DNA from 2 places in the Glutamicibacter sp. BSL13 genome. Region 1 is predicted to be linked to the other one. Evidence: predicted binding sites of a transcription regulator. Region 1 holds the regulator's gene; the other holds the start of a gene.
What was found. The regulator HspR, encoded in region 1, represses chaperone genes until heat shock. The targets are predictions, from matches to a motif close to AAGTTGAGTCNNNNNGACTCAACTT.
Positions count from the first base shown of each region.

Region 1 (6,562 bases):
CGGTGGAGACATAGGTGTCCCCCAGTTCACCGGCCAGTTCCTGGGCCGCGTTGACAGTCTGCAACAGCTGGCGCGAGAACTGGGCCTGCGCCACGGAGGAGCCCGAGCCGGCGGGCAGAGCCTTGATGACCGAGCTGGTCTTGACCGAGAGCCCATCGACGTCGATACCTGCGGTCTTCAGCAGCGCCACGGCCACCGAGTCACGCTGGTCAAGCAGCGCCTTGAGCAGGTGCGCCGGTTCAATCTGCGGGTTGCCCGCGGTCGAGGCATTCATCCCGGCCGCGGAGAGAGCCTCCTGGCTCTTGGTGGTGAGTTTGGTGTCCATTCGAGTCCTTCCTCTCAGACCTACACCTCATAAACTTGAGTCTACTTAACTCAACTTACTTTGGGGAGATCCTATTCCGGACTTTACGGAAAATTTTCGTTGTTTTCCCGGCCCTTCCACGCCTCGGCGGCCGGCGCCGCCCGCGCGGGCTTCGGCGTCCCCTTAAACGCAAAAGGCGAGCACTTCACCAAGAAGCACTCGCGTTTCGCGGCAGCGGTTCGGGCCGGGTCAGCGGCGGATGGAACCGATGAAGTAGTCCGAGGGAACGATCGCCTTGCCCAGCGGCATCAGCGAAATCGGGATCATCTTCAGGTTGGCAATGCCCAGCGGGATTCCAACGATCGAGATGAACATCGGGATGGCCGTCAGCACATGGCCGATCGCGATCCAGATCCCGGCCACAATCACCCAGATGATATTGCCCAGGGTCGAGAACGCGCCGACCGGTCCGCGGTCAACGACGGTACGCCCAAAGGGCCACAACGCATACCCGGCAATCCGGAAGGAAGCGATGCCAAAGGGAATGGTGACGATCAGCAGGCAGCAAATGATGCCGGCCAGCACGTAGCCCAGCGCCAGCCACAGCCCGCCGCAGACCAGCCAAATGATATTCAGTACCGCACGCAATAGACTCATGGCTTTATTCTGCCCCAACCCGGCCCGCTGGGACATCGGGGAAAACCCGGATCAGCCCCGGATTCTTGCCGAACGTGCGCAATCTCCCGGCCTTCCTGCTCCCGGTGCGGCCGGCGGCTCCGATAGGATTAGGCATCATGAGCGACCGTAGCGCAGATTCGATTCCCTCCCCCGAAACCGGCACCCGCGACCCGGAACTGTTCCGCAAGGAACCGTTTTCCTTCGTGCGCCGTGGCAACCGCCTGCAGGGACGTCGCGCCCGAGCCTGGGAACGCAATGCCGACCGCTACGTGATCGAACCGGAACGTAAGCAGACCGACACCTCCGTTGCCGAGGATCAGCAGCTGGACCTGCAGCAAACCTTCGAACGCACCGCTCCGCTGATCGTGGAGATCGGCACCGGGTTGGGCGAATGCATCGCCAACGCGGCCAAGGACGACGCGGAGCGCAACTATCTGGCGGTGGAGGTCTACCGCCCCGGCTTGGCCCAGCTGATGCTGAAGGTCGAGTCCTTTGGGCTGCAGAATGTACGCGCGATTCAGGCCAACGCGCCCGAGGTGCTCGATGTCATGCTGCCTGCGTCCAGCGCCGATGAAATCTGGATCTTCTTCTCCGATCCCTGGCACAAGACCCGCCACCACAAGCGCCGCCTGATCAAGACCGAATTCCTGGACAAGGTCGCGCGCGTGCTCAAGCCCGGCGGCACCCTGCGACTGGCCACCGACTGGTCCAACTACGCGGAGCAGATGCGCGAGCTGCTGGAGGCACACCCTCAGTTCACCAACCAGCATCCGGGCAATCTGGCCGGCGAGCACAGCGAACTGACCAGGGTGCGTCGTGAGGGGCTGGAAGGCCATGACTCCGAGCCGGCCTTTACCGATGAGCTGGGCGGCTGGGCCCCGCGCTTTGAGCGTCGCATCCTGACCAGTTTTGAAAGCAAGGCGTTGAAGGCCGGGCGCCGCGTGTTTGACCTGGCCTACACGCGCAACTAGGCGCTGGGTGCCCGGCGGCGCGGCGGAAGTATTTTCGCCCTCGTCCCACCCGGATGGGGCAGCCGGAGGGCTGTGGCGCTAAGGTTCAACCATGGATTTGTCGTCGTGTCCCACCCTGGAGTTTGCCCAGACCCGCTTGGAGCAGCTGGCTCCATCCCACGTGAACGATCTGGCCGCGGTCGTCGCCGAAGAGGGCATGCAGGAGTTGTGGTTTACCTCGATCCCGGCCCCCACCGCAGTGGGTTCTGAGATTGAACGACGTCTGGAACTCCAGGATCAGGGGCTGATGGCGCCGTACGCGATCATCGATGCCCGTTCGGGACGCGCCGTGGGCGCCACAACGTTGATGAACATTGATGCGGTGAACCGACGGGTCGAAATCGGTTCCACGTTCCTGGCACCCTCGGCCCAGGGAACGGGAATCAACCCGGCGGCCAAGTTCATGCTGCTGAGCCGGGCGTTCGAGGATCTGAAGTGCATCGCGGTTGAATTCCGCACGCATTGGCACAATCAGGCCAGCCGGGCCGCCATCTCCCGGCTGGGCGCAAAGCAGGACGGTGTGCTGCGCAGCCACATGTTTGACCCGGCAACCCAGTCGCTGCGCGACACCGTGGTCTTCTCGATCCTGCCCCACGAGTGGCCGGCGGTGCGCGCCAACCTTCTGGCCCGCCTGCGCAGGCACGGGCTGATCGGTTAGGGACCGATCGCGCGCCGGGTAGTGCACAGTGTGACCTGTGGTTCGCGGCGCTGCGGGCGGGTGCCGCGGCTGAGCGTGACAATGTCCCCGGCCATGGTGCCTGCGGCAAACACGCGGCTCTGGTTGCTGCGCAACTCATAGACCTCCTCCTGCAGGGATCCAACCTGCCGGCGCAGCTGGTCCACCTTGGCCTCAAGCTGCAGAATGCGCCGGATGCCTTCGAGCGAAACGCCTTCCTTGCTCAGCTGCTGGACCTGGCGCAGCAGCTGCACATCGCGCTGCGAGTAGCGCCGCTGCTTGCCGGCCTGCCTGCTGGGAGAGACCAGGCCCATGCGGTCGTACTGGCGCAGGGTCTGTGGATGCATGTCAGCCAGCTGCGCGGCAACCGAAATGACAAATACCGGTCGTATGTAATCCCCGGTCACTTTCACCTACCACCTTTTCGGTTCGGGCAGCCCCACTCGGTGCCCGAACATGTACGTGCGGCCGGCAACCCGTCAGCGGATGGGTTGCCGGCCCCTTGCTATAGCCGTGCCCGGGCCGCCAGATCGGCCCGCGGGTCATCCCCGGCCGTGGCCGCGGCGAACTGCTCGATGGCCTTCTTGGCTTCATCGCTCAGGTTCTGCGGCACCATCACGTCCAGGACGATCATCAGGTCACCGGAGGCCTTGGAAGTTTTCACTCCCCGGCCCTTCAGGCGCAGCGTTCGTCCCGAGCTGGAACCGGCGGGCACCTTGACGGTGACTTCTTCGCCGTTCAGCGTCGGCACCTGGATCTTGGCCCCCAGGGCAGCTTCATCGAAGCTGACCGGAACGTGGATGCGGATGTTGTTCCCGTCGCGCTTGAAGAACGGGTGTTCACTGACCTTGACCTTCACCAGCAGGTCCCCGTTGCCCGCCGGGCCGGGCTGCCCCTTGCCGCGCACGCGCACGGACTGCCCGTCGCGGATGCCGGCGGGAATGCGCACGTCGATCACTTCGCCGCTGGGTTCACGCAGCCCGATGGTCGTGCCGTTGATCGAGCCGGCGAAGGAGATGGTGGTGCTGGCGTTGCGGTCCGCGCCCTTGCGCGGCGGTGCCTGCCGGCCGAAGCCGCCGCCAAATCCGCCGCCGCCGAAACCGCCGCCACCGAAACCGCCGCCACCGCCAAAGAGGTCCGCGAACTCCGGGGGAACCTGTCCACCGCCGCGTGCCCCGCCGCCGCCCCCGAAGAGGTTGGAGAAGATGTCCTCGAAACCTGCCCCCTGGGCCCCGGCGCCGGCGCCGGAGGTGAAGCGTGCACCGGACCCCATGGCGCGGATGGCATCGTACTGCTGGCGCTGTTCCGGGTCGGACAGTACCGAGTTCGCCTCGGAGATGTCCTTGAATTTCTGTTCGGCCGCCGCGTCCCCGGGGTTCGTATCCGGGTGGTACTTGCGTGCCAGCTTGCGGTAGGCCTTCTTGATTTCCGCGTCGTCGGCATCCTTCGAGACGCCGAGGATCGCGTAAAAGTCCTTTTCGATCCAATCCTGACTTGCCATCAGGCCTCCAACCTTTCGTCAGCCGGTTCGACACTGCCCACTGTCGATTCTCGGCAGTGGGCAGTGTCGATGTGTTATTTGTCGGCGACTACTCGCCGGTGGATACCATCACCTGGGCGGCGCGCAGGATGCGCTCCCCCTTCTTGTATCCAATACGCAGGATCTGTCCCACATGGTCGGCGTCGATCCCCTCAACCGGCTGACGCAGCAGCGCCTCGTGGACGTTCGGATCGAACTCCACACCCGCCTGGTCGATACGCTCCAGTCCGTGAGACTGCAGTACCGCATCGAGCTTGTTCGCGATGGCCGCGAACGGCCCATCGGTCAAGTCCCCGTGCTTGCGTGCGGCGTCCACGTCGTCGAGCACCGGCAACAGGGTTGCCAGCACCGACTGCACCGCTTGGTCGCGCACGGCTTCACGGTCGCGCTCCACGCGCTTGCGGTAGTTCACGTACTCGGCCTGCAGCCGCAGCAGGTCGTTGCGCAGCTCGGTGACAACCTCGCCCACTTCGTCCTGCTCCGACTGTTCAGCCGATACGCCTGCCTCGTTCAGGATCGCCTCGGCCTGACCCAAAGCGTCGGCGTTCGGCTGCGCCTCGGCAGCCTCCTGCTGGTTCTCCGGCTGCTGGCCGGAGTTGGCGTTCTGGTCCTGTGCCTCGGACATGTTCCCTTACTCCCTACTTCTTGTCGTCTTCGTCTTCGTCAATGACCTCGGCGTCGACGATGTCTTCCTCGGCGTTGGGAGCTTCGCCCTCGCCTGCGGCTGCGGACTCGGCCTGGGTGTTGGCGTAGATGGCCTCGCCCAGCTTGGTCTGCGAAGCCTGCAGCTTCTCAAACGCGGTCTTGACCTCTTCGTCGTTGTCCTGCTTCTCCAGGGCGGCCTTCAGTGCATCCACATCTGCCTGGACTTCGGTCTTGACCTCTTCGGGCAGCTTGTCCTCATTGTCCTTGATCAGCTTGTCCACCGAGTAGGCGGCCTGCTCGGCGGCGTTGCGGGTCTCGGCAGCTTCACGACGCTTCTTGTCCTCGGCTGCGTGCTCCTCGGCTTCGCGCACCATGCGCTCGATGTCATCCTTGGACAGCGAGGTGCCGCCGGTGATGGTCATCGACTGCTCGGTGCCGGTGCCCTTGTCCTTCGCCGAAACGTGCACGATGCCGTTGGCGTCGATGTCGAAGGTGACCTCAACCTGCGGGATGCCGCGCGGAGCCGGGGCGATGCCGGTCAGCTCGAAGGTACCCAGTGCCTGGTTGTCGCGGGTGAACTCGCGTTCGCCCTGGAACACCTGGATGGACACCGAAGGCTGGTTGTCCTCGGCGGTGGTGAAGGTTTCCGAGCGCTTGGTCGGGATCGCGGTGTTGCGTTCGATAAGCTTGGTCATCACGCCACCCTTGGTCTCGATGCCCAGCGACAGCGGAGTCACGTCGATCAGCAGCACGTCCTTGCGTTCGCCCTTGAGCACGCCGGCCTGCAGGGCGGCGCCCACGGCCACGACCTCATCCGGGTTCACACCCTTGTTGGCTTCCTTGCCGGCCATTTCCTTGACCAGTTCGGCCACCGCTGGCATACGGGTCGAACCACCCACCAGGATCACGTGGGCAATGTCCGACACCTTCACGCCGGCTTCGCGGATGACGTCCTGGAACGGCTTCTTGGTCCGTTCCAGCAGGTCCGCGGTCAGTTCCTGGAACTTGGCGCGCGAGAGGTGCTCATCCAGGTGCACCGGACCGTCGGCGGTCACCGACAGGTACTGCAGCGAGATGTTGGTGCTGGTGGCCGAGGACAGCTCCTTCTTGGCCTGCTCAGCGGCTTCCTTCAGGCGCTGCAGGGCGATCTTGTCCTTGGACAGGTCAGCACCCTTGCTCTTGGCCTGGGCCAGCAGCCAGTCAACGATGCGCTGGTCCCAGTCGTCGCCGCCCAGGCGGTTGTCACCGGCGGTGGCGCGAACCTGAATGGTCGAGAAGTCGTCCTCGTCCTTGCCAACTTCCAGCAGCGAGACGTCGAAGGTACCGCCACCCAGGTCGAAGACCAGGATCAGTTCATCTTCCTTGCCCTTGTCCAGGCCGTAGGCCAGGGCCGCGGCGGTCGGCTCGTTGACGATGCGCAGCACGTTCAGGCCAGCGATTTCGCCGGCTTCCTTGGTGGCCTGGCGCTCGGCGTCGTTGAAGTAGGCCGGAACGGTGATGACCGCGTCGGTCACCTTTTCACCCAGGTAGGACTCGGCGTCGTTCTTCAGCTTCATCAGCGTACGGGCCGAGATTTCCTGCGGGGTGTACTTCTTGTCATCGATCTCGATGGTCCAGTCGGTGCCCATGTGGCGCTTGACCGAGGCGATGGTGCGATCGATGTTGTTCACGGCCTGGCGCTTGGCGATGTCACCGACCAGGACTTCGCC
Region 1 covers NZ_JAVGCZ010000014.1:45,748-52,309, reverse strand. The annotation lists gene clpB (ATP-dependent chaperone ClpB) at 1-325, opposite strand, end outside; gene RCJ92_RS04365 (YccF domain-containing protein) at 554-961, opposite strand; gene trmB (tRNA (guanosine(46)-N7)-methyltransferase TrmB) at 1,099-1,953, shown strand; gene RCJ92_RS04355 (GNAT family N-acetyltransferase) at 2,045-2,650, shown strand; gene RCJ92_RS04350 (heat shock protein transcriptional repressor HspR) at 2,647-3,075, opposite strand; gene RCJ92_RS04345 (DnaJ C-terminal domain-containing protein) at 3,174-4,169, opposite strand; gene RCJ92_RS04340 (nucleotide exchange factor GrpE) at 4,258-4,833, opposite strand; gene dnaK (molecular chaperone DnaK) at 4,847-6,562, opposite strand, start outside.

Region 2 (6,562 bases), on a different contig from region 1:
GCGCGGTCCGGAAACTTCTTGCCCGCATCCATGTATGGAAAGTTAAAGCGCAGCGTGCTGATCCCAAGCCCGGGCAACACAGTGGCAAACCCGGACATAAACGGGTGGTCCTTGCCCGCGCCTGAACCGTGAGCGACGATGAGAAGCGCCTTAGGATCCGCGGCTGGATCCCAGAGCGCGCTCACGGTCTCGCTGTCGAATGGAATTCGTAGTTCTTCGCTCATGTGGTTAACCCTATGTGGAAGCATTGACGTCGTAAGGTCGTGGAGTAGAGCATTACTGGCTCCATTGCTCGCGCGTTCCCGTGCTGGATTCCTTCCCGTTTTCAGTTTTTACATCCAACTTCTCCACGTCCTCACTACTATGAGCCTTCTTGTTGATCTTCAGAAGCATGTTGCCGGAGACAGAAGCAACACCGGGGATTCTTGCAGTGTCGTAGGTATTGTTTTGCCATTTTCCGTCCGCCAAAGGTCACCAAGAGCTCTCCGCGTGCGGGCGCCTCAACGGATGCAATGTACGCGTGAGGATCGGTGGGAATGCAGGACCGATAATCCTCCAATTTCTTGATGCTCTTTCCGCAGAAGGACTCGTACGTATCATTCATGCTGCCGAGCCACTGCACGTATTCTTCTTCGGCCCAACTCTTCAGGTCGGCCGGATCCGCTCCGGTGCGCGCACGAGAGTAGGTTCCGCTTTTTGTTCCGTCCTCTGTCGTGAAAGTGACGGCTTCCAGCTCGGGAGAGGATTCTCCGATGCTCTCGAACATAACTAGTCCCATGACGCGTAGCTCATCCTCAGCGGTTTGGTAGCTCTGGAACATGCCGTCCGAATTGAACCGATAGGAATTCTCTAGGTAGACAGTGATATATCCCGGTTCGTTAACTTTCCATGAGTTGATGAGGTTATAGGGCGGAAGAAACCCCTTAACGGACTTGATCCCTGAATTCTCTACTCACATGGCTATCTTTTCGTCCGCCCACTGCTGGGTGGCAGCTGCCGTGGCAGGGGAGGTACTCGGACGTGACGATGCGGGCTCCTCCATCTGAATGGAGGATTTGTCTGGATTCGCTGTAGCGGCAGCAGTGGACGGTGCCGCCGACGAAGGCTGGGTGACCGCTTCAGCGCTCTTCTGCGGAACCGCTGCCGTGGAACAGCCGGTGAGCAGCAGCCCGGCAACAACAAGAGACAAGGGGATAGCTGCGCGCATGAGGCCTTCCAGGTCGGGTGATTCCCGATCAGTGTAGACCGGGACCTGATAAGGAACGAAACCTGTTTGGCCACCTTCTCGCCTCGTCTCGCCCCGCGGCTCTGTCCGCTGTTCCCGGCATAGCAAAACTGCCCCGCAGCCTTCGCACACAAGGTGAAAAAGACTGCGGGGCAGTTACAGCTAGCAGCTGGCTACCGCGTTCGGGTTAGACCCCGAAGTATTCGGCGGTGGTGGCGGCCGCCACCGGCTGGTCCTTGCCGACCGACAGTTTCCCGTCGACGACATCGACCAGAACGGTGTCGCCCTCGCCCAGTTCGTCAGCGACCAGCAGATCCGCGATCGCGTCGTGAACCCTGCGCTGCACCAGACGGCGCAATGGGCGGGCGCCGAACTCCGGATCGTAGCCCTCGGTTGCCAACCAGCTGGTGGCCGCATCGGTCACCTTCAGCTGCAGCTTCTGGTCGGACAGGTAGCTGCGGGTTTCCTCCAGCACCAGGGTCACGATCTGGGCGATCTCCTCCTCGCTGAGCTTGCTGAACAGCAGTACCTCATCCAGGCGGTTCAGGAACTCGGGGCGAACGAATTCGCGCACCTTGCCCATGACCTTTGCCCGGATGTCCGAGCGTTCGCTCTGCGCATTGGCGGAGGCGAAGCCCAGTGAACCGGTGCGGCTGGCCAGGTACTGGCTGCCCAGGTTGCTGGTCATCAGGATCAGCGTGTTCGAGAAGTCCACGGTCCGGCCCTGTGCGTCGGTCAGCCGTCCGTCATCGAGCACCTGCAACAGGACGTTGAAGATGTCCGGGTGGGCCTTCTCGATCTCGTCGAGCAGGATCACCGAGTACGGGTTGCGCCGCACCTTTTCGGTCAGCTGGCCCGGCTCGTCGTGACCGATGTACCCCGGAGGGGCACCGATCAGCCGTGCCACGGTGTGCTTCTCACCGTATTCGCTCATGTCGATACGGATCAGCGCATCGGACTTGCCGAACAGGTTCGTCGCAAGCGCCTTGGCCAGCTCGGTCTTACCCACGCCGGTCGGGCCCAGGAACATGAACGAGGCAATCGGACGGTTGGCGTTGGCCATGCCGGTGCGTGAACGACGCACCGCACGAGCCACCGCGGAGACCGCATCGTGCTGGCCGATGACCGAAGAATGCAATTCCTCTTCCAGTTTGGCCAGGCGCGACTTGTCATCCGAAGTGATCCGGGCGGCCGGGATGCCGGTCGAACGGGCAATGACCTCGGCGATCTGCTCCTCATCGACCACGCGGGTCACGCTCTTGCCACCGGTGGATTCCACCTGGCGGATCCGTTCGGTCAGCTCGGTGATGTGGTCGCGCCACGCACCGGCGTCCTCGAACCGTTCCTCCGCGATGGCCCGGGCCTTGTCCCGTTCGGAGTCAACCAGCTCGGAACGCAGCGCCTGGACATCCACGGTGCCGTCGGCGGCAATCGAGCGCCGGGCACCGGCAATATCCAGCAGGTCGATGGCCTTGTCCGGCAGCTGACGGTCGGTCAGGTAGCGGGCCGAGAGGCTCACCGCGGCCTGCAGGGCCGCGTCCGTGTACTGGACCTGGTGGTGGTCCTCGTAGGACTCCTTCAGGCCCTGCAGGATCTGCAGTGCATGCTCCTCGCTGGGCTCATTGACGGTGACCTTGCCGAAGCGGCGGGTCAGCGCGGCATCCTTCTCCACCTTGCGGAACTCGGAGAGGGTGGTGGCGCCGATCAGCCGCAACTCACCGCGGGCCAGCCGCGGCTTGAGGATATTGGCCGCATCCATGCTGCCCGATTCCCCGGCCCCCGCGCCGACCAGCAGGTGCATCTCATCGATGAACACGATGGTCTGGCCCTCGGCGCTGGCGATTTCCTCCAGCAGGGAGGTCAGGCGCTGCTCGAAGTCACCGCGGTAGCGGGTACCGGCGAGCATGCCCGGCAGGTCAATGGAGATCAGCCGGGTGCCCGAGATCTGCTCCGGCACCTCGTCGGCGACGATGGAACGGGCCAGGCCCTCGGCGATGGCGGTCTTGCCGACACCGGCTTCACCGATCAGCACCGGGTTGTTCTTGGTGCGCCGGGCCAGGATCTCAATGACCTGCTCCAGTTCCTGGTCGCGACCGATCACCGGGTCGATCTGCCCATCGGCAGCCAGTGCGGTCAAGTCGGTGCCGAAGCGCTCCAGCATCGACTCGTCGGATTCCTGTTGCTGTTCCTGCTGCCCCTGGCCGGCGGCACGCTGCGCCTGTTCGGCAGCGGCCTGCTGCAGGGACTGGGCGGTCACACCGTGCTCGGCCAGCAAGATTCCCACCGGGGACTCCGGGGAGAAGACAAAGGCCAGGAACAGGTGCTCCGGATCAATGTAGGTGGAGCCGTAGTTGCGGGCCACCTGGTAGGCGTCAAACAGGGAACGCTGGGCAGCGGCCGAGAGCCGGTTGGTCTTCTCGTTGCTTTCCGAGCGCTTGGGAAGACGCTGGTTGGCGGCAGCGGCCAGGGCCTCGAGGTCCACTCCCATGAACTTCAAGTGCGAGGCAACCGGTTCGGTATGCAGCAATGCCAAAAGCAAGTGCAAGGCATCGATTTCGTCGTGGCCGTCCTCGCTGGCAATAGTGGCAGCCCGTGAAACCACCTCATGAGTGCGTTGCGAGAGCAGACGGGTGATGTCGATCGGACGGGCTGATTGGGCTCGCGAAGAGAGGAACCGCGAAAGGAATTCCTCAAACGAGCCATCGGCGGATGAACCGAAGAACGCTGGCAAGTGAGCCTCCTGAAACTTGAGTGTTACGTACTCATGTTCAACGCTACAGATCGCCAACTATTCCCGAACACCGAAAATTGGTTCGAAAGTTATGCGCTTCACACGCTGGGGCGGCTTTAACGGTGCGGGGGGTCGATTTCTCGGGCGTTGAGATTCACCAGTTGGAGCTGGGTGGCCACGATCAGTGCCTGGACGCGGTCACGCACGCCAAGCTTGTGGAAGATTTTGGCCATATGCGATTTAACCGTCGTCTCGGCGACATCGAGGTATTTGCAGATTTCGGTGTTGTTCAGGCCTTGGGACAAGAGGGTGAGGATCTGCATCTCGCGGGCGGTGAGGCCCAGCTCGTCAGCGACACCTTCGGAGGAGGCGGGCGGGCTGTAGGCACGCTGCACGGCTGCGATCAGGTCCGTGGATACCGAGGGGGAGATGGCGGCGGTGCCCGAATGCACCGACAATACTGCCTGAACGATTTCCGCCGGTTCGGTATCCTTCACGAGGTACCCCGAGGCGCCAGCCAGCAGGACGGGCACCAGGTAATCGTCGGAGGAGAACGCGGTAATCGCCAGGATTGCCGTTTGCGGACTGTGGTGTTTGATCTGTCGGGTGGCCTCGACGCCGTCCATGATCGGCATCTGCAAATCCATGAGAACAACATCCACCTCGTGAGAGGAGCAGTAGCTTACTGCTTCCTGTCCATTTTGTACGGAATTTAATAACAAAATGGCATCGTCTGTTGCTAGGATTGTGCCCAAGGCACGCCGGATGAGCGGTTCGTCGTCCGCAATCAGAACTCTGACTTGCTCCATGGGTAATTCAACTTCCTTTGCGGGAACCGAAAAAGTGGCTGCTTAGTGTCGAAGTATATAAGTTCTAGCGTTGGGGATGGATTATGAAACTCGTATATGCAGCAGCTGCACTGGCCTTGGCTATCTCGCCAATTGCCGCCGTTCAGTCCGCCGCACCCGCCCAGGCCGCACCGGCCGTGGCACAGGCAGGACCTCCGGTGGCTTCGCCGGCCGGTTGGGCAACCGACTTCTCGAAGTGGGTCTGCAAGCGCTACGGAGTGTCTTGCTAATCAGCCTTTCGTTGGCTTACCGCTTAGGCCCGGTTTAGAGTGCGCATGAGTTTACGAACAAAATTGCACCTAAGCCGGGTCTTCGGCGGTAGGAACCTGATTATTTGGCTCGGAATACTCGCTCTCGCAGCTGTAACGCTTACCGAGATTGTAACGTTGCTACAGAACGGCATCGGAAACAGTGATGGGCGAGTGATCCGAGCTGCTGGCTTTGCGGTCCTACTTATAATCATTCTTGCTCTGGCTTACAGGTTTGTGTGGGCTTCCCTTGGCGCCTACATTGCGATGTTGTTTTTTGCCTTTGGCAATGGGGAACAATTACTTCTTCTTGTTGCTTCACTCGGTATTTTTACCGCCTTGGTCGCAAGCGTTGATTCTGCGCTCGTCCGAAACATCTACCTGTCATTGTTAGTGGTTTGGATGTTGCAGTTTGCCATCCGTGCTCAGGATGACGCAATCACGCTAGTCGTACAAATTCCCGTAGTTATTCTTGCTTTTATGACCTCACGCAGCATCTTTGTGCTGCTCGAGAAGAACCAGCAGAGCGTGAAACAGATGGAGAGACTGCGGGAGCGTACAGAGAACGCTATTCGTGATGAGCGCAAGAACATCGCGCGAGATCTTCATGACATCGTCGCCCACGACATCACCATCGTGGCGATGCAGTCAAAAGCCGCAAAATTTGCAAATGACGCTAATACGTCGCGTGAAGCGATCGACGTGATCTCTAAACTCAGTTCGGAAACCTTGCACGATCTACGGCTAATGCTTAATGTGCTCCGTAGCGACGGAACCATGAGTGATATCGGGGCAGATCTCAACGGGAAACCATCGGCAACTACCATCCAAGCCCTCCAGGGAGTAACGGTTTTCTCCCAGCGTCTCAGAGATGCTGGGTTCGACGTGGAGACTGACGTCGACGAACAAGAAATTACTGAATTACCACGCTCGGCACATACTGCCCTCTATCGAGTGATGCAGGAAGCAACTACCAACATCATCAAACATGCTGAGCCTGGTAGCCAATGCTCCATTTCGCTCAAACGCCGCGGAGACACTGCGGTGCTGCGCATGGTGAATCAAGTGATGACTAGCAAGAAGATCGCCACCAACGACGCGTTGTGGGGTGGCAGTGGTCTCATTGGCATGGAAGACCGCATGCGGGCTTTCGGAGGCCAATTTGAGGCCGGAAAGCATGCTCACCAGTGGATTTTGGTCGCTGAGATCCCCTTCTGACCCACCCCCTCCTACTTAAGTACTATTTCGCTTCACAGAATGACGGGTTAAGTTAGATATGTATCGGTGAAGACCGATCACCGCGGAAGACGAATGACGGGGTTTTGCGAGTGGCTCCTGATTTTATCCGCAGTGATTAAAAGGTACGTTGCGTGTACTACGGAGTGTAACTTTCTCGGTGATGTGCCCCCATCGCATGCCGTGTCCGAGAGTACATGCAACGTACCTTTTATAACGCCCAAACGCATTCTGCGTGTGCTTCCACTCACAATCGGTTGCACGGATCCCCAAT
Region 2 covers NZ_JAVGCZ010000030.1:6,560-13,121, reverse strand. The annotation lists gene RCJ92_RS07635 (alpha/beta hydrolase family protein) at 1-224, opposite strand, end outside; gene RCJ92_RS07630 (hypothetical protein) at 362-766, opposite strand; gene RCJ92_RS07625 (ATP-dependent Clp protease ATP-binding subunit) at 1,413-3,956, opposite strand; gene RCJ92_RS07620 (response regulator) at 4,073-4,765, opposite strand; gene RCJ92_RS07615 (sensor histidine kinase) at 5,080-6,270, shown strand.
Region 2: the regulator HspR is predicted to act here: its motif matches at 3,970-3,994, upstream of RCJ92_RS07625 (ATP-dependent Clp protease ATP-binding subunit).